Regions from separate parts of the Cellulosimicrobium sp. AB352 genome, predicted to be linked through region 2. Evidence: riboswitches for the same ligand, from Rfam matches in the RefSeq annotation. Region 2 holds a riboswitch; each other region holds the start of a gene.
The links. Region 2 has a riboswitch for thiamine pyrophosphate ahead of thiO (glycine oxidase ThiO). Riboswitches for the same ligand answer to the same signal wherever they lie in the genome.
Positions count from the first base shown of each region.

Region 1: linked by a shared signal. The riboswitch ahead of thiD (bifunctional hydroxymethylpyrimidine kinase/phosphomethylpyrimidine kinase) and the one ahead of thiO (glycine oxidase ThiO) in region 2 are both predicted to bind thiamine pyrophosphate.
Region 3: linked by a shared signal. The riboswitch ahead of ACPCUX_RS09630 (ECF transporter S component) and the one ahead of thiO (glycine oxidase ThiO) in region 2 are both predicted to bind thiamine pyrophosphate.
Region 4: linked by a shared signal. The riboswitch ahead of ACPCUX_RS17855 (TenA family protein) and the one ahead of thiO (glycine oxidase ThiO) in region 2 are both predicted to bind thiamine pyrophosphate.

Region 1 covers NZ_JBMVFX010000036.1:14,597-20,373, reverse strand. Annotated here, with positions in the region: gene pheT (phenylalanine--tRNA ligase subunit beta) at 1-404, shown strand, start outside; gene ACPCUX_RS18410 (SDR family oxidoreductase) at 401-1,285, shown strand; gene ACPCUX_RS18405 (hypothetical protein) at 1,359-1,583, opposite strand; TPP riboswitch at 1,661-1,755, shown strand; gene thiD (bifunctional hydroxymethylpyrimidine kinase/phosphomethylpyrimidine kinase) at 1,860-2,720, shown strand; gene ACPCUX_RS18395 (DUF4862 family protein) at 2,741-3,739, opposite strand; gene ACPCUX_RS18390 (hypothetical protein) at 3,776-4,057, opposite strand; gene ACPCUX_RS18385 (quinone oxidoreductase family protein) at 4,054-5,091, opposite strand; gene ACPCUX_RS18380 (FadR/GntR family transcriptional regulator) at 5,118-5,777, opposite strand, start outside.
Region 2 covers NZ_JBMVFX010000002.1:155,176-160,952, forward strand. Annotated here, with positions in the region: gene ACPCUX_RS02195 (glycosyltransferase family 4 protein) at 1-102, shown strand, start outside; gene guaA (glutamine-hydrolyzing GMP synthase) at 107-1,720, opposite strand; gene thiE (thiamine phosphate synthase) at 1,763-2,473, opposite strand; TPP riboswitch at 2,518-2,620, shown strand; gene thiO (glycine oxidase ThiO) at 2,610-3,884, shown strand; gene thiS (sulfur carrier protein ThiS) at 3,890-4,123, shown strand; gene ACPCUX_RS02220 (thiazole synthase) at 4,133-4,975, shown strand; gene ACPCUX_RS02225 (ThiF family adenylyltransferase) at 5,075-5,777, opposite strand, start outside.
Region 3 covers NZ_JBMVFX010000011.1:4,511-10,287, forward strand. Annotated here, with positions in the region: gene hisS (histidine--tRNA ligase) at 1-589, shown strand, start outside; gene ACPCUX_RS09615 (M23 family metallopeptidase) at 618-1,286, shown strand; gene ACPCUX_RS09620 (energy-coupling factor transporter transmembrane component T family protein) at 1,304-2,092, opposite strand; gene ACPCUX_RS09625 (ABC transporter ATP-binding protein) at 2,089-3,906, opposite strand; gene ACPCUX_RS09630 (ECF transporter S component) at 3,899-4,612, opposite strand; TPP riboswitch at 4,716-4,835, opposite strand; gene ACPCUX_RS09635 (hypothetical protein) at 4,980-5,417, shown strand; gene ACPCUX_RS09640 (Rv2578c family radical SAM protein) at 5,461-5,777, shown strand, end outside.
Region 4 covers NZ_JBMVFX010000032.1:35,795-41,571, reverse strand. Annotated here, with positions in the region: partial or broken gene ACPCUX_RS17880 (fibronectin type III domain-containing protein) at 1-286, shown strand, start outside; gene ACPCUX_RS17875 (ClpP family protease) at 373-1,038, shown strand; gene ACPCUX_RS17870 (ATP-dependent Clp protease proteolytic subunit) at 1,038-1,643, shown strand; gene ACPCUX_RS17865 (DUF6882 domain-containing protein) at 1,674-2,693, opposite strand; gene ACPCUX_RS17860 (helix-turn-helix domain-containing protein) at 2,761-3,243, opposite strand; gene ACPCUX_RS17855 (TenA family protein) at 3,357-4,109, opposite strand; TPP riboswitch at 4,100-4,228, opposite strand; gene ACPCUX_RS17850 (VOC family protein) at 4,315-5,241, shown strand; gene ACPCUX_RS17845 (VOC family protein) at 5,326-5,721, shown strand; tRNA gene ACPCUX_RS17840 (tRNA-Leu) at 5,764-5,777, opposite strand, start outside.

The DNA.
Region 1 (5,777 bases), on a different contig from region 2:
TGCACCCCAAGGTGCTCGAGAACGTCGGCCTGCCCGCCCGCTCCGTGGCGTTCGAGCTCGACCTGTCGGCGCTCGTCGCGGGCGCGTCCGACGAGCCCGTCCAGGCGACCCCGGTCTCCGGGTTCCCGGCGGCGAAGGAGGACCTCGCGTTCGTCGTCGCCGCCGACGTGCCGGCCGAGGCGCTGCGGGCCGCGGTCGTCGAGGGCGCCGGCGAGCTCGCCGAGGAGGTCGCGCTGTTCGACGTCTTCACGGGCGAGCAGGTGGGCGCCGAGCGCAAGTCGCTCGCGTTCTCGCTGCGGCTGCGCGCCGCGGACCGCACCCTCACCGCCGACGACGTCGCGCGGGTCCGGGAGGGCGCCGTGGCCGCCGCGCGGGAGCGCGTCGGGGCGGAGCTGCGCGCATGAGCGGCGCACCGGGGGAGGGCACGACGCCGGACGTGGCGCCCGCGCGCACCGCGCTCGTCACCGGGGCGTCGCGCGGCATCGGCCGCGCGGTCGCCGTCGGGCTCGCCGCGTCCGGTCTCGACGTCGCGCTCCTCGCACGCGACGCGGGCCGGCTCGCCGGGGTGGCCGACGAGATCGCCGCGCTCGACGGCGCGGGCCGGGCCGTCGTCGTCACGGCGGACGTGACCGACGCGGCGGCGGTGGCCGCGGCCGTCCGCGAGGCCGAGGCCACGCTCGGGAGCGTGGACCTGCTCGTCAACAACGCGGGCCGGGTCGACGCCGAGGTGCCGCTCTGGGAGGCGAACCCCGACGAGTGGTGGGCGGTCCTGGAGACCAACGTGCGCGGGCCGTTCCTGCTCGCGCGCGCCGTCGTCCCCGGGATGCTCGCGCGCGGCGGCGGCCGCGTCGTCGACCTCAACAGCGGCGCGGGCTCCCACGACATGGACGGAGCGAGCGCGTACAACGCGAGCAAGACGGCGCTCCTGCGCCTCGGGGCGAACCTCCACCGCTCGGGCCACGCGCTCGGCCTGCGGACCTTCGAGGTGTCGCCGGGCGTCGTGCAGACCGACATGACGGCGTCCATGGTCATGCACGAGGGCCGCACGGAGTGGACGCCCGTCGAGCGCACGGTCGAGATGGTCGTCGCGATCGCCCGCGGCGAGCTCGACGCGTTCTCGGGGTCGTTCGTGCGCGTGACGCACGACTCGCCCGGGTCGCTCCGCGCGGCCGCCCAGGAGGCCGCCCGCGCGGGCGTCGCGTTGCCCGGTCCTGACGGCCGTCGGCTGCGCGTCACGCGCTGGGGCTCCGACGACCCGATGCCGGGAGAGCTCCCCGCCCGCTGAGCGCACGCACCCCGCACGGCCGACGCCGCCCGACCCCCCCGGTCGGGCGGCGTCCGTGCGTCCGGGCACCGGGTCACAGCGGGACGCACGTGTCCCGGTCGACCCACACGTGCCACAGGCCCCGCTCGGGGTGCTCGTACTCGAACGCCACGAGCCCGCCTGCGTCGTGCGTGACGACGCCCGTGAGCACGACCCGCCGGCCGTCGCGGTCGAACGTCGTGCAGAGGGCGGGCACCTGGACCGGGACGGGCGCGTCCGGCAGGAAGGGGCGGGTCGCGGGGGCGACGTGCTGCGTCATACCCGGAAAGACGCGCGCACGCGCGTCGTCTCACGCGTCGGGGCGGGTGAAAAGCGCACGGGTCGCCGCGTAGCATGGCCCGCGACACGGGGTGCCCCGCACCGGGGCTGAGATGAGACCCGTCGAACCTGATCTGGCTCGTACCAGCGAAGGGATGTCCGCGCGATGACGCTCGCCCTGCCTCGGCACACCTCCGACCCGGTCCCCGCCCCCGCGGACCGTGATCACCGACCCGACCCGGGCCGTGGGCCCGACCCGGCACCGTCCCGCCCCCGCGTGCTCTCCGTCGCGGGGACCGACCCGACCGGCGGCGCCGGGATCCAGGCCGACCTCAAGGCGTTCTGCGCGCACGGCGCCTACGGCATGGCCGTCACCACGGCGCTCGTCGCGCAGAACACCCACGGCGTGCGGTCGGTGCACGTCCCCGGGCCGGCGTTCCTGCGCGCGCAGCTCGACGCCGTGTCCGACGACGTCGACGTCGATGCCGTGAAGATCGGCATGGTCGCGGACGAGGCGAACGCCCGCGCCGTCGGGGAGTGGCTCGACGACCTCGCCGCGGCGCGCGCCGCCACGGGTGCTCCGCGGCCCTGGGTCGTCCTGGACCCGGTGATGGTCGCGACGTCCGGCCACCGCCTGCTCGACGCGGGTGCCGAGCAGGCCGTGCGCGACCTCGCGGCGCGCGCCGACGTCGTCACGCCGAACCTGCCCGAGCTCGCCGTCCTCGGCGGGCAGGAGCCCGCGACGACGTGGGACGACGCCCTGCACCAGGCGACGTCGTACGCGACCGCGAGCGACGCCGTCGTGCTGCTCAAGGGCGGTCATCTCACCGGACGCACGTCGCCCGACGCGCTCGTCGTCCCCGCGCCCGGGCCGACGACGGGCCGCGCGCCGGGGGCGGTCACCGTCACGACGTTCGACGCCGAGCGCGTCGACACGCCCCACACCCACGGCACGGGGTGCTCGCTCTCGGCGGCGCTCGCGGCGCTGCGGCCGCAGCGCGCGAGCTGGGAGGAGGCCGCGCGCGAGGCGAAGGAGTGGCTCACGGGCGCGCTGCGTGCCGGCGCCGCGCTGCGGGTGGGGACGGGCCGGGGGCCCGTGGACCACCTGCACCGCTCGGCGCCCGTGCGGCGGGGCTGAGCCCGGGCCGCGGGACGCACTCAGGCCGTGGGGCCGCTCGCTCCGTGGTCGGCTCCGCGGTCGGTGTCGAGGTCGGCCAGCGCGTCGCGGAGCACGGCGAGCGTCGCGCGCGCGACGGCGAGGCGCTGCGCGGGCGGGGCGTCCGCGGGCCGCGTCGTCACCTTGGCGCCGACGAGCGGGACCGGCCCGGCCGCGGCGAGGAACTCGCGCACCTCGGCCGGGCCGAGCATCGACTCGTCCGGGCCGGGGAGCGCGGGGTCCGGGCCGTGGGGCGGCACGTGCGCGTCCGCCCACGGCGCGCCCCACCGGCCGGGCCGGCCGGCGGCGCCCGAGAGCATCGCGCTCGCGAGGAGGCCGGCGCCGGCGGCCGCCCGCGCGTGCTCGACGGGCGTCGCGGCGCTGCGCCCCTCGATGGCGGACCGGCCCCAGTTGAGCCCGACGTGCAGGGGGTGGCCGGTGTCCCGGGCCGCGCGCGCGACGGCGGCGATCTCGTCGTCGAGCGCGAGGAAGCCCTTCTCCGCGACGCCCCACGGGCGGGGCGCGTCGCAGTGCTCGACCACGAGCGGCAGCCCGGCGGGCGCGACGGCGGCCAGCTCGGTGAGGCTGCGCGCGAGCGCCGCGCCGGAGCCGCGGCCGGGACCGGGCGCGGACTGGAGCTCGACCGCGACGACGCGTCGTCGACCCTCCGCCTCGGCGAGCCGCGTCACGGCCGCGAGGACGCGCGCGACGCCGTCGACCGCCTCGCGCCGACCCTCCTCGTCGTCGGACGCGAGGCCGTAGGAGCGGTCGGCCGTGGCGCGGCGGGCCGTCGCGGCGACCGTCGTCGGCAGCAGCGCCCAGTGCGCCGGGAGCGCGGCCGCGGTCGTCGCGAGCGCGTCCGTGTCGTCCGGGTCGACGGGGTGCTCGAGGCCGTCGAGGCCGTCCTCGTCGAGGGCGGCGTACCAGCCGCCCGGGTCGGGGACGCCCGCGAGGGCGTAGGCACCGAGCAGGGTCAGGGGGCGGTCGTGCAGGTCGGTCATCGGTCCTCGTCGGTCGTGGTGGGGGTGCCGGACGCGTCAGGCGCGGGCGACGTCCTGGTCGGCGGTGGCGTACTCGCACGCGTAGCCCGGCGGGACCCAGCGCCACCGTGCCTCGACGTCCTGCACCGCGACGCCCGCGGGTCGGTCGGCGACGCACGCGTCCGCCTGCTGGCGCACCGCCACGGTCACGTAGTAGACGACGAACACCGCGGTGAGCAGCACGGCGAGCACGGTCACGGTGCGGCGCAGCGCGGGGGAGGGGCCGCCGTCGGAGCCGTCCTCCTCGCCCGGGCGCGGGGGCACCCAGTCCCAGCTCACGCGGTCCCGGTCGTCGTGCCGGTCGTGGTGGCGGGAGCGTCGTCCGCCCCGGCGGGACGGAGCAGCACCTTGCCGGTGGTCGCCCGTCCCTCGAGCGCGCGGTGGGCGTCGGCGGCGTCGGCGAGCGGGAACGTCGCGCCGACGCGCACGTGCAGCGTGCCGCCCGCGACGGCGCCGAGCACCTCGGTCGCGCGCTCGACGAGCTCGGCACGCGTCGCCGTGTGGTCGGCGAGCTTGGGCCGCGTGAGGAACAGCGAGCCACCCGCGTTGAGGCGCTGCGGGTCGAACGGCGGGACCTGCCCGGACGAGCCGCCGTAGAGGACGAGCGTGCCGCGGCGGCGCAGCGACGCGAGCGACGCGTCGAACGTGTCCTTGCCGACCGAGTCGTACACCGCCGCGACGCCCTCGCCGCCCGTGAGCCCGCGCACGACCTCGGGCAGCTCGGCGGTGAGGTCGGCGAACGCCGTGTACTGGATCGCGTGCTCGGCGCCCGCGCCGCGGGACAGCTCCGCCTTCTCGGGGGTCGAGACCGTGGAGATCACGTGCGCGCCCCGCGCCACGAGCATCTGGGTCAGGAGCAGCCCGACGCCGCCCGCGCCCGCGTGCACGAGCACACGGTCGCCCGGACGCACGGGGTACGACGACGTGCACAGGTAGTGCGCCGTGAGCCCCTGGAGCGCGACGGCGGTCGCGTCCTCGAGCGAGACGGCGTCCGGCACGTGCAGCGCCTGCCCGGCGTCCACCACGACGAGCTCCGCGTACGACCCCGGCGCCTCGGTCCACACGACGCGGTCGCCGACGGTGAACCCCTCGACCCCCTCGCCCACCTCGGCGACGACCCCGGCCCCCTCGCTCCCGACGACGTGCGGGTACTCCATCGCGTACACGCCGGAGCGCTTGTACGTGTCGATGAAGTTCACGCCCGCCACCGCGGAGCGGACGAGGAGCTGCCCCGGGCCCGGCGACGGGTCGGGCAGCTCGGTGTACTCGAGGACCTCGGGACCGCCCGCCGCGCGGGCCACGATCGCGTGCATGGCCTCAGCCTAGGGTCGCGCGGCGGTCACGGTCGCCCTCGGTCGGCGACCTTCGCGTGCACGGACGCGAGGTGCTCGCGCGCCGCCGCCGCGGCGCGGCCGGTGTCCCGGTCGCGGACGGCGTCGAGGATCGCGTCGTGCGCGTCCTGGTCGTCCCGGTGCGTCGTGCCCGTCCGGTCGAGGTCGACCATGGCGACCATCGCGCGGCGCAGGCGCGGGACGAAGGTCGCGAAGAGCTCGGCGAGCACCGCGTTGTGCGCGGCGTCGACGACCGCCCGGTGGAACGCGAGGTCCGCGTCCACGTAGTCGACGGGCGACGCCGTCGCCGCGACCTGCCCGCGGCGGGCGAGCGCCGTCGTCATGGTGCGCAGGTCCGCGGGCGTGCGGCGCGCGGCGGCGAGCCCCGCGGCCTCCGCCTCCAGCGCGGCGCGCACCTCGAGCACGTCGGCGATCTCGCCGCGGCGCAGGACCTCGCCCCAGTCGTCGGTGGTGTCCGTCGAGACGACGTACACGCCCGAGCCCTGCCTGCTGTCGAGGACGCCGCGGCCCGCGAGCTGGCGGATCGCCTCGCGGACGGTCGATCGGCCCACGCCGAGCTCGGCGGCGAGCGCCTGCTCCCCGGGCAGCCGGTGGTCGAGGGGCCAGGCACCGGAGCGCACGCGCTCGAGCAGGAGCTCGGCGGCCTG
Region 2 (5,777 bases):
CCGTCGTCGGCGGGCTGGCCGCGCGTGCTCGCCGACGTGGAGCGGGCATACGAACGGGCCGCGACGATCGCCGTGGATCGTCGGGCCCGTCCGTCCCGCTAGGGGGTCACTCCCACTCGATGGTGCCCGGGGGCTTGCTCGTCACGTCGAGCACGACGCGGTTGACCTCGGAGACCTCGTTGGTGATGCGCGTCGAGATGACGGACAGCACGTCGTAGGGCAGGCGAGTCCAGTCGGCCGTCATCGCGTCCTCGGACGAGACGGGGCGCAGCACGATCGGGTGGCCGTAGGTGCGGCCGTCGCCCTGGACGCCGACCGAGCGGACGTCGGCGAGCAGCACGACCGGGCACTGCCAGATCTCGTCGTCCAGACCCGCCTTCGTGAGCTCCTCGCGCGCGATCGCGTCAGCGGCGCGCAGCGTCTCGAGGCGGTCCGCCGTGACCTCGCCGACGATGCGGATGCCGAGCCCGGGGCCGGGGAACGGCTGGCGCGCGACGATCTCCTCGGGCACGCCGAGCTCGCGGCCGACCGCGCGGACCTCGTCCTTGAACAGGGTGCGCAGCGGCTCGACGAGCGAGAACTGCAGGTCGTCGGGCAGGCCGCCGACGTTGTGGTGGCTCTTGATGTTCGCCGCGCCCTCGCCGCCGCCGGACTCGACGACGTCCGGGTAGAGCGTGCCCTGCACGAGGAACTTGACCTCAGCGCCGTGCTCGCCCGCGTCCTCGACGATCTGGCGCGCCGCGTCCTCGAACACGCGGATGAACTCGCGGCCGATGATCTTGCGCTTGGTCTCCGGGTCGCTGTGCCCGGCGAGCGCGGTGAGGAACCGCTCCTTCTCGTCGCGGATCACGAGGTTGACGCCCGTCGCCGCGACGAAGTCGCGCTCGATCTGCTCGACCTCGCCCGCGCGCATCAGCCCGTGGTCGACGTGCACGCACGTGAGCTGGTCGCCCACCGCACGCTGCACGAGCGCCGCGGCGACGGCGGAGTCCACGCCGCCCGAGAGGGCGCAGATGACGCGCGCGTCGCCGACCTGGGCGCGGATCGCAGCGACCTGGTCCGCGATGACGTTGCCGGGCGTCCAGTCCGGTGCGAGGCCCGCGCCGTCGTACAGGAAGTGCTCCAGCACGGTCTGGCCATGGGCGGAGTGCTTGACCTCCGGGTGCCACTGCACGCCGTAGAGGCGACGCTCGCGGTCCTCGAACGCGGCGACCGGCGAGCCCGACGACGTCGCGAGGACCTCGAAGCCCTCGGGCGCGCGGTGCACGGCGTCGCCGTGGCTCATCCATGTGGTCTGGTTCTGCGGTGTGCCGTCGAGCAGCACGCCCGCGGCGCACACCTCGACCTCGGTGCCGCCGTACTCGCGCAGACCCGTCTGGGCGACCTCGCCGCCGAGCGCCTTCGCCATGGCCTGGAAGCCGTAGCAGATGCCCATGACGGGCACGCCGGCCTCGAACAGCGCCGGGTCGACGAACGGGGCACCCGTCGCGTACACGGACGAGGGACCGCCCGAGAGGATGATCGCGGCCGGGTCCTTGGCGAGCATCTGCTCGACCGTGAAGGTGTGCGGCACGATCTCGGAGTAGACCTTGGCCTCGCGCACGCGGCGCGCGATGAGCTGCGCGTACTGGGCGCCGAAGTCGACGACGAGCACGGGCCGCGGGGTCGAGGCCACCTCGGCGGTGGTGGGGGTGTCGGGAGCGGTGGCGGGTGACGTCACCCGTCCAGGATAGTCGCCGTGCGGCGGGGCTCGTCCCGCGTCTCAGGCGCCGGTGCGCACCTCGGCGCGCGCCGCGACGCGCTCGCGCAGGGCGCGGGCGGCCGCCTCCGGGTTGCTCGCCGCCGTGATCGCGCGCACCACCACGATCCGGGTCGCGCCCGCGTCGAGGACCGCGTCGAGCCGGTCCGCGTCGATCCCGCCGATCGCGAACCAGGGCGTCGCGGGCCGGGTCGCCGCGACGTCGCGCAGCAGGTCCAGGCCGACGGCGGCCCGCCCCGGCTTCGTCGGGGTCGCCCACAGCGGACCCACGCAGAAGTAGTCCACCGCCGGGTCGGCCTCTGCCGCGGCCGCCTGCGCGGCCGAGTGCGTGGACCGGCCGAGCGCGGGCCCCGCGCCGAGCAGCGCCCGCACGGCCGGGACCGGCAGGTCGCCCTGGCCCATGTGCACGACCGGCGCGCCCGTGACCGACGCCACGTCCGCCCGGTCGTTCACGGCCCACAGCGCGCCGTGCTCCGTCGCTACGCGCGCGACGAGCTCCTGGAGCTCGAGCTCGCGCGCGACGTCGAGCGTCTTGTCGCGGAGCTGCACGACGTCCACCCCGCCCGCGAGCGCCGCCCGCAGGAAGTCCTCGAGGTCGCCGCGCTCCTCGCGCGCGTCCGTGCAGAGGTAGAGCCGCGCGTCGGCGAGCCGGGCGCGTGCGGCGTCCGCCGACGGGGCGGGAGTGGCCGGGGTGGTGGAGGTCTCGGAGCTCACCCGCGGGAGCCTAGCCTCGGCGGCTCCTCGGCAGGAGGTACTGTGGCCGACAGCACGGGAGCCCCGCACGGGGCTGAGAGGGCGTCGCCGCCGACCGTCGAACCTGATCTGGGTCATGCCAGCGAAGGGAGCGCACATGAGCCTGTCCGTCCACCCGTCCGCGGGTGGCTCCGTCGTGCCCGACGGCGCGCGCGACGTCGTCGTCGTGGGGGGCGGGATCGTGGGTCTCGCCGTCGCGTGGCGCGCCGCGCGCGCGGGCATGACCGTCACGGTGCTCGACCCGGCGCCGGGCGCGGGCGCGACCCACGCCGCCGCGGGGATGCTCGCACCGGTGACCGAGGCCGACTTCGGGGAGGAGGCCGCCCTGCGGCTCCACCTCGCGGCCGCCGCGGCGTGGCCGGCGTTCGCCGCGGACCTGCGCGCTGCGACGGGGGCGGACGTCGGGCTGCGGACCGCCGGGACGCTCACCCTCGCCTACGACGCGGACGACCTCGCGCTGCTCCGCCGCGTCCTCGCCCTGCACGCCGCGCACGGTCTCGCGTCGCACGAGCTCACCGTCGCGGACGCGCGCCGCCGCGAGCCGTACCTGGGCCCGCGCGTCGCCGGGGCGGCGTGGGCCCCCGCGGACCACGCCGTCGACCCGCGCGCGACGCACGCCGCGCTGCTCGCGGCGCTCGGCGGACGCGACGCCGCGGGTGCGGGCTCGGCCGCCGGGACCCGAGTCGTCCGCGCGTCCGCGACCCGGCTCGCGCTCGATGCCGGGCGCGTGGTCGGCGTGCACGACGACGCAAGCCGGCTCCACCGCGCGGGTGCGGTCGTCGTCGCGGCGGGCTGGCAGTCGGGCGCCCTGCTCGCGGACGTGCCGGGCGTCGTCGTGCCCACGCGGCCGGTGAAGGGCCAGACGCTGCGGCTCGACGCCGGCCCGGACCTCGCGCTGGAGCACGTCGTGCGCGGGCTCGTGCAGGGGCGGCCGGTGTACGTCGTGCCGCGCGACCCCGAGCCGGCGGGGCCGCGCGCCGGGCACCGGGAGGTCGTCGTCGGGGCCACCACCGACGAGAACCCGGACGACCGCCGCGCCAGCGCCGGCGGGGTCTTCGCGCTCCTGCGGGACGCGCGCGCCCTCCTGCCGGGGATCGACGAGGCCGCGCTGGTCGAGGTGACGCCGCGGGGGCGCCCCTCGACCCCGGACAACCTCCCGCTCGTCGGGCCGACGGACGTCCCGGGGCTGCACCTCGCGACGGGCCACGGCCGCAACGGCATCCTGCTCGCCCCGCTCACGGCCGACGCCGTCGTCGCCGGGCTCGGCGGGCTCTCCGGCCTGGGCGGGACCGAGGCCGGCGACGACGTCGCGACCGCCCTCGCCACCGCCCGCACCGACCGCTTCGCCCGCACCGCCACCACACCGAGGTGAGACCCGTGACCGCACCCGCACCCACCGCGCTCGTCAACGGCGAGCCCTACCCGCTCGACGGCGACGTCGACCTGGAGCGGCTCGTCGCCGCGCTCGTCCCCGCCTACGTCGCCGACGGCACGCCGCAGGGCGTCGCGGTGGCCGTCGGGGACGCCGTCGTGCCGCGCGGCGCCTGGGCGACGACCGTCGTCGCGCCCGGGGACCGCATCGAGATCGTCACCGCCGTCCAGGGCGGCTGAGGAGGACCCATGACCACGACCGACGTCTCCCCCGCCACCGCGAGCGGCCCGGCCGGCGCCGACGACCCGCTCGTCGTCGCCGGCACCCCGATCGGGTCGCGCCTCGTCATGGGCACCGGCGGGGCCGCGAACCTGCTCACGCTCGAGGACGCGCTCGTCGCGTCGGGCACCGCCCTGACGACCGTCGCGATGCGACGCGTCGCCGTCCGCGCCGGCGGGGACGCGAGCCCCGACGCCGGGATCTGGGCGCTGCTCGCGCGCCTCGGCATCCGCGCGCTGCCCAACACCGCCGGGTGCTTCTCGGTGCGGGAGGCCGTCCTCACCGCGCACCTCGCGCGCGAGGCGTGCGGCACCGAGTGGGTCAAGCTCGAGGTGATCGCCGACGACGTGACCCTCCTGCCCGACCCGGTCGGCCTCGTCGAGGCGGCCGACCAGCTCGTGCGCGACGGGTTCGTCGTGCTGCCCTACACGAACGACGACCCGATCCTCGCCCGACGGCTGGAGGACGTCGGCTGCGCCGCCGTCATGCCCCTCGGGGCGCCCATCGGCACGGGGCTCGGCATCCTCAACCCGCGCAACATCGAGGCGATCGCCGCCGCGGCACGGGTGCCCGTGATCCTCGACGCGGGGATCGGCACGGCGTCCGACGCCGCGCTCGCCATGGAGCTCGGCTGCGACGGCGTGCTCCTCGCGACGGCCGTCACGCGCGCCGCCGACCCGGTCCGCATGGCCCGCGCGATGCGCCTCGCCGTCGAGTCGGGCCGGCTCGCCGCGGGCGCCGGGCGCATCCCCCGCCGCGAGGGCGCCCTGGCGAGCTCGTCCCCGCAGGGCCGCCTCGACCTGGCTCTCTGACCCCGTCCACCAGGCCGTCCCGGCGGGCCGAGCAGGCCATCCCGGCTCGTCCGCCGACCAGGACGCACCACGACCACCTGGTCGACGTGCAGGGGGACGCTAGGGGGCGAGAGTTTCCAGGGCGGCGAGGAGGGCGGGGACGCCGCCGACGACGGAGCGTGCGTCGAAGCCCGCGGCGCGGGCGGCGTCGGCGACGCGGGCCGACCGGCCGCCGACCGCGCACACCACGAGCACCGGGCGGTCGGCGGGCAGGTCCGCGAGCGCCGCGGCGGCACCGGGGTCCTGCGCGCCGCCGAGGAACGCGCCGCTCGGGACGAGCGTCGACCCGGGGAGCGGGCGCACCTGCGCCTCCCAGTCCTCGCGGACGTCGAGCAGGAAGGGTGCGGCGTCGTCGGCCCGCAGCAGGGCGGCCGCGTCAGGGGCGGACACGTCGCGCGGCGCGGGCCCCGCTGCCCCGGTCGGCCCCGCCCCGGCACCGGGCGTCGCCACGGCCTGCGCCGCGGGCCGGAGCCCGCAGAACGCGGCGTAGGCGTCGTCGCCCGGCAGGAGCGCGGTGACGGGCTCGCGCGTCGGGTCGGCGCGCACGGTGAGCTGGCGCCACGAGAGGTCGAGGGCGTCGTAGACGGCGAGGCGGCCCAGCAGCGTCGTGCCGGCGCCGGTGACGAGCTTGATCGCCTCGGTCGCCATGACGGAGCCGACGGTGCCGCACATCGCGCCGAACACACCGCCGGTGGCGCAGTCGGGTGCCGCGCCCGGGGGCGGCGGGACGGGGAACACGTCGCGGTAGGTGACCCCGCGCGGA
Region 3 (5,777 bases), on a different contig from region 2:
CGGCGCGCTGATCGAGGCCGCGAGCGCGCGCGCCCCGGGCGTCGTCGTCGCCGACCTCAAGATCGCGCGCGGCCTCGACTACTACACCGGGTCCGTGTACGAGACCGTGCTCGTGGGCCACGAGCAGCTCGGCTCGATCTGCTCGGGCGGCCGCTACGACACCCTCGCGTCCGACGGCGCGAACACCTACCCCGGCGTCGGCCTGTCGATCGGCGTGTCCCGGCTCGTGTCGCGCCTGCTCTCCGCCGGCCTCGTGCGCGCGACGCGCGCGGTGCCGAGCGCCGTCGTCGTGGCCGTCACGAGCGAGGAGACGCGCGACGCCTCCGACGCGGTCGCGCACGCGCTGCGCGCCCGCGGGGTGCCGGTCGAGGTCGCGCCCGCCGCCGCGAAGTTCGGCAAGCAGATCCGCTACGCCGACCGGCGCGGCATCCCGTTCGTCTGGTTCCCCGGGCGCGTCGAGCACGACGGCACGCGCTCGCCCGACCAGGTGAAGGACATCCGCTCGGGGGAGCAGGTCGACGCCGACGCCGCGACGTGGGAGCCGCCCGCCGAGGACCGCTTCCCGCGCGTCGTGCCCGTGGAGGGCTGACCCGCCGCACCGGGGAGGGGAGGGCGACGTGACGCGACCGGTCGAGCTCGCCCTGCCCTTCCAGGGGACGTGGCTCGTGCGCAACAGCCCGGCGCGCCGCGTGCCGAGCCACGGCACCGACCTCTTCGCGACGACGTACGCGATCGACTTCGTCGCCGTCCGAGGGCGGCGCACCGCCGCCATGCGCGACTGGCGCACCGTGCTGAGCACCGAGCCGCCCGAACGGTTCGTCGCGTTCGGGCGGCCCGTGCTCGCCCCGGCGGCGGGCACCGTCGTCACGGTGCACGACGGCGAGCCCGACCACGAGGCCCGCCGGTCGCCCACCGCGCTGCTCGGCTACGCGCTCACGCAGGCGGCGCGGGCGCGCGGCGGTGCCGCGGCGCTCGCGGGCAACCACGTGGTGCTCGCCCTGGACCCGCCCGGCACGTACGTCGTCCTCGCGCACCTGCGCGCCGGGTCCGTGGCCGTCGTGCCCGGCCGACGGGTCGAGGCGGGCGACGAGCTGGGCCGGTGCGGGAGCTCGGGGAACTCGACGCAGCCGCACGTGCACCTGCAGGTCATGGACGCGCCGGACGCGCTCGCCGCCCGCGGGCTGCCGCTCGTCTTCCGGGGCTTCCGCGAGCGGTCCCGCGACGGCTCGTCGCGCGTCGTGGACCTCGGCGTCCCGGCGGAGGGCGCGGTCGTCGAGCCTGCGTGACCGCGGTCCGGCAAGCCTCACGCCGTGAGCGCGCCCAGCCCCGTGACCCAGCCCGCACGGACCCCGACGACGACCACCGCCGCGGCGACGGCGAGCACGACGACCGCGGCGACGACGTCGGGCACGCCGAGCGGGACGGGCCGCGCCGTGGTGCGTGGACCGGAGCCCAGGCCGCGCGACTCGAGCGCCACGGTCAGGCGCTCGGACCGGCGCACGGCGCCGACGAGGAGGGCGAACGCGGCGGTCCCGAGCGCGCGGGGGGACCGGGGGAGCGTGCCGGGCCGCCGCCGCGGGTCGCGCACGGCCTGCGCGCAGCGGATCGTGTGCCAGGCGTCGGGCAGCTCGACGAGCAGCCGGTGGGCCGCGAGCACCGCGTACGTCCACGTCAGGGGCAGCCGCCCGTGCTGGTGGAGGCTCGTCATGAGGTGCACCGGGTCGGTCGTCACCGCGACCGTGAGCGAGAGGGCGCCGACGAGCAGCGTGCGCACGGCGAGCCCGGCGCCGATCGTCAGGCCGTCGGAGCCGACGGTGACCGGGCCCAGGTCGACCGGGTCGCCGCCGGGCCGGGTGGCGACGTTGACGACCAGCAGGCTCGTCGCGAACACGAGGAAGGGCACGTGCGCCAGGGCGAGCGTGCGCACGGGGACGCGTCCCGCGACCAGCAGCGCCGCGACCGTGAGCACCCACCCGATCGCGGGGGTGTACGGGTCGGTGACGAGCAGCGCACCCGTCGACACGACGAGGACGGTCGCGAGCTTGACCGTCGGGTTCCAGCGCCCGAGGGGCGTGCTGTGCGGAGCGGTCACGGGGCGACCTCCGCGAGGGCTGCGGGCGCGGTCTCTGCGGGGTCGGCTGCGACGGCGCCGACGGTGGCGTCGAGCGCCCGGACGAGCGCGCCCGGGTCCACCCCGTGGCGGCGGCCCGTGCGGGCCCACCACGCGAGCAGGGGAGGACGGCGCAGGCGGGCGCGCCGGCACAGCGCGTCGTCGGCCAGCACGGTGGCGGGCGGCCCCAGCGCCACGAGCCGGCCGCCGACGACGACGGCGACACGGTCGGCGAGGGCCGCGACGAGCGCGAGGTCGTGCGTGACGACGACCACCGCGCCGCCCGCGTCGGCGCGCTCGCGCAGCGCGTGGGCGACGGCGTCCGCCTGGGCGCGGTCGAGCCCCGACGTGGGCTCGTCGGCGAGGAGGACGGGCGGGTCGAGCACCGTCGCCGTCGCGAGGGAAAGGCGCCGCTGCTCGCCGCCGGAGAGCCGGTACGGGTTCGCGTCGGCGAGGTGCGCGAGGGCGAACGCGTCCAGGGTGCGCGCGACGCGTCCGTCGACGCCGTCGAGCCGCGCGAGCCGGGCCGACCAGGCGACCTCGTCGCGGACCGTGCGCGCGAGGAGCTGGTGCTCCGGGTCCTGGAACACCATCGCGACGGGCGCACCGGGCGCCGTCGTGACCTCGCCCGTGGTCCGTTCGAGTCCCGCCAGCCCGCGCAGGAGGGTCGACTTGCCGCCGCCGTTCGGCCCCACCACCGCGAGCACCTCACCCGCGTGCACGTCGAGGTCGACGTCGCGCACCACCGGCGTCTCGTCCCGCCCGCGCCGCCGGTGGCCTGCCGCGGCACGGTGCACCGCGAGGCGTCGGGCACGCAGGGCGACCGGGCCGGCGTCCGCGGCGCGGGGGTCGACGGTGCGGGGGTCGGCGGTGCGCCCGAGGTTGACGAGCCAGGCGTCGGTCGCGGGTGCGCCGAGCGGGCCCGGGGCTCCGGCGCGCTCCAGCCGGATGTCGAGCGGCAGCCAGCACCCGAGCGCGGCGAGCGTGGCGGCGTGCGCGCGCAGGACGGCGGTCGTGGGGCCGTGCGCGACGACGCGACCGGTGTCGTCGAGCACGAGCGTCGCGGCCGGGAGTGTCCCGACGTCGTCGAGGCGGTGCTCGACGAGCACGACCGACCGGCCGGGGGTGTCGGGCGCGTCCCGTCCGGGCGCCCGGACGAGCCCGCCCACGAGCGTCCCGACCTCGTGCGCCGCCGCCGGGTCGAGGAACGCCGTCGGCTCGTCGAGGACCACGAGCTCGGGGTCGGCGACGAGCGCCGCCGCGAGGGCGACGCGCTGCGCCTCGCCCCCCGACAGCGCGTGGGTCGGCCGGTCGTGCAGGTGGTCCGCACCGACGGCGGCGAGCGCGGTGGCGGCGCGGGCGTCCATCGTGCGCGGGTCCGCCGCCCGGTTCTCGAGCGCGAACCGCAGCTCGTCGTCGACGCGGGCGAGGCAGAGCTGGTCGCCCGGCCGCTGCTGGACGAGGCCGACGCGCGCGGCGAGCGCCGCCGGGGTCGTGTCGCGCGGGTCGACGCCCGTCACGCGCAGGTCGCCCGTGACCGACCCCGGGAGCGTGTGAGGCACGACGCCGACGAGCGCACGCAGCAGCGTGGACTTCCCGCAGCCCGAGGGGCCGAGCACGAGCAGCCCGGTGCCCGCGGGGACGGTGAGCGTGAGGTCGTCGAGCACGCGCGTGCCGTCGTGGCCCACGGTGACGGTCAGACCGGCGGCGGCGACGGCGTCGGGCACGTCGCCGGGCACGTCGCCGGGCACGGCGTCCGGCGTGACGTCCGGTGCGGCGGTCGGTGCCTCAGCCACGGCGGTCGGCCCCGATCGCGAAGGCGTCGAGCGCGCCGGTGCGGGCGAGGGCGTCGCCGAGGAGGCGCGCCGCGATCCCGCACAGCACGACGCACGAGACGACCTGTACGCCGAGCCGGAGCATCGCGTAGTCCTGCCCGAGCCAGCCGAACCGGACCGCGTTGAACGCGTACGTGACGAGCGCCGCGCTGACGCCCGACGCGACGAAGACCCACCAGCCGTAGCGGCGGTACCGGGTGAGGGCGAAGGGGACCTCGGCCCCAACGCCCTGGACGAGCCCCACGAGGACGAGCAGCGGGCCGGCGGGCGACGCGAGGAAGACCACCTCGACGAGCGCCGCGAGCGTCTCGGTGAGGATGCCGACGCCCGGCTTGCGCACGATGTACGTCGCGAGGGGGCCGACGACGATCCACGCGCCCGCGAGCACGTTGGCGGCGAGGTCCGCGAGCGGTCCCATGGCGAGCTGGAGCGGGGCCCAGAGCTGCACGAACGCCCAGTAGACGAACCCGAACACGACCCCCAGCACGGCGACGAGGACCGTCTCGTGGAGGGTGAGGCCGCGGCGACGGGCACGGCTCGGGGGAGCGGCGACGGCCTCGTGGAGACCAGGGGCGGGCCGCGCGCCGTCGGGCACGCCGTCGGGCGTGGCGCCGGGCGTGGGGGTGGGCGGGGTCGCCCGGGGCGGCGTGGTGCGGGGCTCGGTCATGCGGTTCCCTCCGTCGGGCCCCCGGGGCGAGGGGTGCACGACGGCGCGCCACCGCGCCCCGCGCGGACGGCACGCGCGGGGCGCGGGCACGAGCGCGCAGGGGACGGTGACGTCCGCCCTGCTCCCTTCGCTGGTACGAACCAGATCAGGTTCCACGGGTCTGCAGGGGGGACGGGTGTCCGGCCTGCACTCTCAGCGCTCATGCGCTCCCCGGGGGCGTTCGGCCCGACCCTAGGGCCTGGACGCCCGCCGGACAATCCCGGCGTCTCACCCACCGGGACGCCCGGCCGCCGTGAGAAGGTGACGGCGACGAGGAGCCCGCGCGGACCGGGGACGGGCTCCGACCACGAGGGACGAGGCAGCGCGCATGACCCGAGACAACGATTCCGCCGCGGTCGCAGAGCTGGACCGCCTCGACGAGGCCGTGCGGAGCGCGCCCGCGGGCGACACGTCGGCGCAGATCGCGCTGTGGCGGCAGACGGTGCGCCTCGGCACGTGGTTCTTCATCGCGCGGGGGTCCGAGGACCAGCCCCGTCCGTACGCCGTCGCTGCGGACCAGGGGCCCATGATCTGCCTCTACAGCAGCGCCGCGCGCGCGGACGAGGCGGCCCGGGCGCTCGGTCTGGCGGACGACGAGACAGGCTCCGTGCCGCTGCTCGGGGTACCTGTGCCGGCGGCGATCGACTACGTCGCGTCCTTCGGCGCGGCCGGGGTCGTCGGTGTCGCGCTGGACCACCCGCGCATCGGCCACCACATCCCCCTCGGGAACCTGGCGCTGCTCAAGGCGTGGTCCGCCGACGGCTGACCCGCTCTTGACAGCGCGTTCGAACGTTTGTTCGAATGGCGCGATGCGGTGGGACGGACAGGTGCTCGGCGCGGACGACGGCGCGCTCCCCGGGCTGGAGCGGGTCGGCCTCGTCCGCAGCGTGCGCACGCCCGAGTTCGCGGGCATCACGTTCCACGAGGTCACGGCCAAGAGCGCGCTGTCCAAGGTGCCGGCGATGTCGCGCATGCCGTTCCGGTGGACCGTCAACCCGTACCGCGGGTGCAGCCACGCGTGCTCCTACTGCCTCGCGCCCGCCACCCCGGTGCTGCTGGCCGACGGCGCGCAACGGCCGATCGGCGAGCTGCGTGTCGGCGACGAGATCGTCGGCACCGTCCCGCA
Region 4 (5,777 bases), on a different contig from region 2:
CACCGGCTCGTGGGGCGACTGCCAGAACACCAGCGTCTGCACGGTCTTCCGCGTCAACGCGAACGCGACGTTCCCCTCCGGCACCTACACCTTCGCGTGCTACTACGACGGGAACCGCATCGGCAGCTTCACGTGGACCGAGCACCTCAGCGCGGGCGGCTACGTCGACCTCGGGTGCATCCTGGGCAACCCGTACGGCACGCGGGCCACGGCCAAGGTCTACGTGACGATCAGCCCTGCACCGAGCGGCATCGTGGTCGAGCACCGGGACTGGCCCATCAGATAGCCCGGCGACGGCCGATCTGCCGTCGGCGAATGTGCCGACGGCAGATCGGCCTCCTCACGGGGCCCGGCCGGGCGCAGGGTGGTCGCATGACCACGCACCTGACCGGCCGACCCGCCGTCGGCGACCACCACCGGACCCCGCGCGCGGAGGCCGCCGCCCCGGCGGCCTCGTCGTTCGACGACCAGCTCACGACGCGCCTGCTCCACCAGCGCATCGTCGTCCTCGGCACGGCCGTGGACGACGCCGTCGCGAACCGCCTGTGCGCCCAGCTCCTCCTGCTCTCGGCGGAGGACCCGCGCGCGGACGTCGCGCTCTACGTCAACTCCCCCGGCGGCTCGGTGAGCGCCGGCCTCGCGATCTACGACACGATGCGGCTCATCCCCAACGACGTGTCGACCGTCGCGATGGGCTTCGCCGCGAGCATGGGCCAGTTCCTCCTGTGCGCGGGGACGCCGGGCAAGCGGTTCGCGCTGCCGCACGCGCGGATCATGATGCACCAGCCGTCGGCCGGGATCGGGGGCACCGCCGTCGACATCGCGATCCAGGCGGAGAACCTCGTGTACACCAAGGGGCTCATGCACCGGCTGCTCGCGGAGAGCACCGGGCAGTCCGTCGAGACCATCGCCGACGACTCCGACCGCGACCGTTGGTTCACGGCGCAGCAGGCGCTCGAGTACGGGATGGTCGACCGGATCGTCGAGAGCGTCGACGACGTCCGCCCCGCCCGCGCGGCCCGGAAGGTGGGTCTGTGATGGCGAGCTACACGATCCCGACCGTGGTCGAGCGCACGCCGCTGGGCGAGCGCGCGTTCGACGTCTTCTCCCGCCTGCTGTCCGAGCGCATCGTGTTCCTGGGCACCGAGATCGACGACGGCGTCGCGAACGTCGTCATGGCGCAGCTCCTGCACCTGGAGTCGGACGCCCCGGACCAGGAGATCGGGCTGTACATCAACTCCCCGGGCGGTTCCGCGACGGCGCTCATGGCGATCTACGACACGATGCAGTTCGTCCGCTGCGACGTCTCGACCATCTGCATGGGCCAGGCGGCCTCGGCCGCGGCGGTCCTGCTCGCGGCGGGGACGCCGGGCAAGCGGTTCGTGCTGGAGCACTCGCGCGTCCTGCTGCACCAGCCGTCGGGCGGCGGGGAGGGCACGATCTCGGACCTGTCGATCCAGGCAGAGGAGATCCTCCGGATCCGGTCCGAGACGGAGGAGGTGCTGGCGCGGCACACGGGCCAGACCGTCGAGCGCCTGCGCGCCGACACCGACCGCGACCTGGTGCTCACCGCGCGCCGGGCCGTGGAGTACGGCGTCGCGGACGCCGTCGTCACCTCGCGCAAGCTCGCCGCGGCGGCGTGACGCCCGACCGCGGGGGTGACCCGGGCGTCGTCAGCCGCGTCGTCGGAACCACGACCGGCGGCGCGGCTCGGGTGCCGCCTCGGCGGGCGTCGGCTCGGGCGCGGCGGGCTCGTGCTCCGCGGGCGCAGGCTCCGGCACGGCCGGCTCGCCCGCCGGCGGCTCCGGGACGGTGAGCGCGGGCGCCGTCGGCGTGGAGGCCGCAGGGTCTGCCGCGGCGGGCTCCGGCACCGCGGGCTCCGCCGCCGCGGGCTCCGCCGCCGCGGCCTCGGGCTCCGCCGCTGCGGCCTCCGGCTCGGTGGCCAGGGGCTCGGCGCCCAGGGGCGCGGCGGCCTCGGGCGCGGCGATCCGTCGGGACGACGCGGAGATGCCCGCGATCCGTCCGCGCTCGTCGAACCGCACGGTCACGGTGCCGTCGGGCACGTCCAGCACGACGGCGCCGGTCCCGTCCTCGACGGCCGGCAGGCCACGTGCGCTCGCGTAGGACGCGACGGCGCGCCGGTGGTCGACGACCGTGACGGACAGCAGCCCTTCGCTCAGCGTGCGCACGACGCGCGGCACGCTCGGGGCGGGCAGGGCGAGGTCGGCGTCGTCCAGGAGGAACCACGCCCGCGTGCCGCCGCCGACGGGGGCGCTGTAGTGGGGGAACGAGCCCGTCACGGCCTTGGCCGCGAGCGCGAGCCGGTGGGCGAGGTCGTCGGCGAGCGGGAGCTCCGGCTCGGCGGCCTCGCGCAGCCCGGTCCCGCGCGTGCTCTCGGCGGCGGTGAGCACGGCATCGGGGAAGCCGTTGACGTTCTGCCACGCCCACATCCACGTGCCCGGCCCGGGCGCGGCCGTGCCGAGGAACTGGAGGTGGCACGTCGCGGTCCCGCCGTCGGGCGCGGTGAAGGTGAAGACCCCGGTGGTCAGGTCGGCGGCCCAGGCGTCGTCGCCGTGGAGGTCCGTCAGGTGGAGCTGGTGCTCGTGGGAGAGGAACGCGGCGTCGTCGACGAGGTCCTGGAGGGCCGGGACGTCCTGGGCTGCCGTGCCGTGCGCGGTCTGCGGCTCCGTCATGGACCGACGGTAGCGGCGCGCACGGCGCCCGGCCCCCGCACGACACGCGGTGCGACGGGACCGCCGCTCAGGCCGCGAGGAGCAGGACGTCGCCGGCGCGCGCCGTCGGACGTCGGAGCGTCTCGGCGACGGGGAGGTCCCGCACGGGCTCGCCCACCGGGGCGACCTGCCGTGGCGCGGAGAGGGCACCGCGCTCTCGCGCGGAGGACAGCACGCGGACGGGCGCGAGCGGCCGGAGCTCCTCGCCCGTGCGGGCGACGAGGTCGACGAGCCGCAGGCCGAGGGCGCCGCACACGGCGGCGAGGACCTCGGACGACGCCTCCTTGCGCCCGCGCTCCACCTCGGACAGGTAGGCGGTGGAGACGCGCGCGGCGGCCGCGACGTCGACGAGCGTGCGCCCTTGAGCGAGCCGCGCCCGCCGCAGGATCCCCCCGATGACGTGGCGCAGGAGGGGCTCCGCCCGTCCGCCCGCCCGGGAGCGGGGGCTCGGCGTCACCCCGTCCGGCACCACGTCCGGCAGCGTGCCCGGCACCGCGCTCGTCGCGTCCATGCGTTCACGCTACCCGCGGCCCACCCGGGTGCCGAGGCGCCCGGGTGGGTATCTGCTGCTGGCGTAAGGCCGGGCGCACGACGCGACGCCGGCCGCGCGCCCGGCCGGACGGGTCACCAGCGCTCGAGCGACCAGGCCATCTGCCAGAAGCGGATCTCGTGGCGGCAGCTCAGCTCGAACGCGCGCTCCATGCGCGCGCGCTCCGCCTCGCCCGCGTCCGCAGCGAGCGCGTCGAGGCGTGCGCGCAGGTCCGTGAGGACGTCCTCGGTGCGCTCGGCCGCGTAGAACTGCCACCAGCCCGCGAGCGGGTGGTCGTCGCCGAGGGCGCCGGGCGTCGTCTCGCGCTCGCCGAGCCAGAAGCGCCGCGCGGACCAGATGTAGGTCCACGGGCACGGCAGCAGCGCGGCGAGCAGCACGCCGAGCGAGTCGCGGCCGGCCGCCGTCATGTGGTCGACGTAGGCCTGCGCGCTCGGCGCGAGGCGGTGCGTCTGCGCCTCCTCGTACGTCACGCCGAGGAAGTCGCACATCGCGTGGTGCGCGTGCGACTCGTCGTCGAGGAGGAAGCCGGCCTTGTCGTGGAAGTAGGCCGCCCAGGACCGGTCGGGCGCGAGGGCCATGCCGAGGCCGTAACAGCGCAGGTAGGCCGTGAGGTACTGGTGGTCCTGGCCCACGTAGTGGCGGACCGCGGCGGGCTCGACGGAGCCGTCGCGCAGCCCGGCCAGGAAGGGGTGGTCGTAGAACGTCTCGAAGAGGTCCGCGTACCGGCGGGCGAGGTCGGCGGTGAAGCCGGTCTCCTCCTGCCGGACGAGCGCGGTCGGGTCGTCCGCGAGGACAGGGTTCAGGGTGATGGCAGCAGGCGTCGTCATGCCCACGTTCCTCCGCTCGTGCTAGCGAGATCAGGTTCGACGGGTCCGGGCGGCCGTACCGCTCGTCTCAGTCCCTCGGCCCGGGCCGTGGCCCGGGCAGGACGCCCCGCGTGGTTCGCGCCGACCCTAGCAAGGACGGCGCCGGTGCGGGAGCCCTCGCCACGGTGTGGGAATATAGTTGTAGCGACAACAAGTTGGAGCAGACATGACCACGAGCACGCCGGGCACGCCGACCGACCGCCTCCTGTCCCCGTCCACGAGCATGGACGCCGTCACGCTGCGCGTGGGCGACCTCGAGCTCATGACCTCGTACTACACGGGCGCGTTCGCCCTCGCCCCGCTCGAGGAGCGGTCGCGCGGCGCGGAGGTGCATCGTGTGCTGGGCCGCGGCCGCACACCCATGCTGCGCCTCGTGCACACGCCCGGGCTGCCGCCCGTCGACCCGCGCCAGGCCGGCCTGTTCCACACGGCCTTCCTGTTCGACGACGGCCCGAGCCTCGCCGCGACCGTCTACCGCGCCGCGCAGGACCGCCGCGGCACCTTCGTCGGGTCGAGCGACCACCTCGTCAGCGAGGCGTTCTACTTCACCGACCCCGAGGGCAACGGCGTCGAGCTCTACACCGACCGCCCCCGCGAGACGTGGGTGCGCGAGCACGGTCAGATCCTCATGACGACGACGTTCCTCGACCCGAACGCCTACCTGCGCACGCACCTCGACCAGGAGACGTTCGACGCCGGCCCCTCGCTCGCGGGCCGCGTCGGTCACGTGCACCTGCAGGTGGGCGACGTCGCGACCGCCCACGCCTTCTACGTCGACGCCGTCGGCTTCGAGGCGACGCTCACCGGGTACAGCGGGGCGCTCTTCGCGTCCGCGGGCGGGTACCACCACCACGTCGCGATGAACGTGTGGAACAGCGCGGGCGCCGGGCCCCGCGCCGCGAGCCTCGGTCTCGGCGACGTCGCCGTCACGGTGCCGGGCCGCGAGGACCTCGACGCGCTCGTCGCGCGCCTCCGCGCCCGCGGGCTGGAGCACGCGGACGACGGCCGCTCCGTCGTCGTGCACGACCCGTGGGGCACGCGCGTGACGCTGTCCGTCCCGGGCACCACGACCGAGGAGCTGCTCGCGCGCTGAGGCACGGCGGCCCGGGCACGGAGCGCGCGCCCGGAGCACGAGGCGCACGATGGGAGGACCCGCCGAGCGCACCGAGGAGCGACCGTGTTCCGCAGCCTCTTCCCCGTCCTCACCGTGGCCGACCTCGACCGGTCCCTCGGCTTCTACCGCGACCTGCTGCGCGGGACGGTCGAGTACGCGTTCCCCGACGACGGCCCGCCCGTCTACGTGAGCCTGCGCGTGGGCGGGTCACCGCTCGGGCTCGGGCAGGGCGACCCGCCTCCGGCGGACACCCGCGTCGTGCTGTGGGTGTACGTCGACGACTGCGACCGCGCCGTCGAGCACCTCGCGGCCGCGGGCGTGCCCGTCCTGGAGCCGCCCGCGGACCAGCCGTGGGGCGAGCGCGTCGCGCGCGTGCAGGACCCGGACGGCACCGTCGTGATCCTCGGCCAGGAGGCCGCTCCCCCGGCCGAGCCGGAGGGCCCGACGGGGCTGTCCTAGCCCGGGGAGCCCTGGCGCCTCGGAGCCGACCGCCCGTCGGCATGGTGCCCCCACCG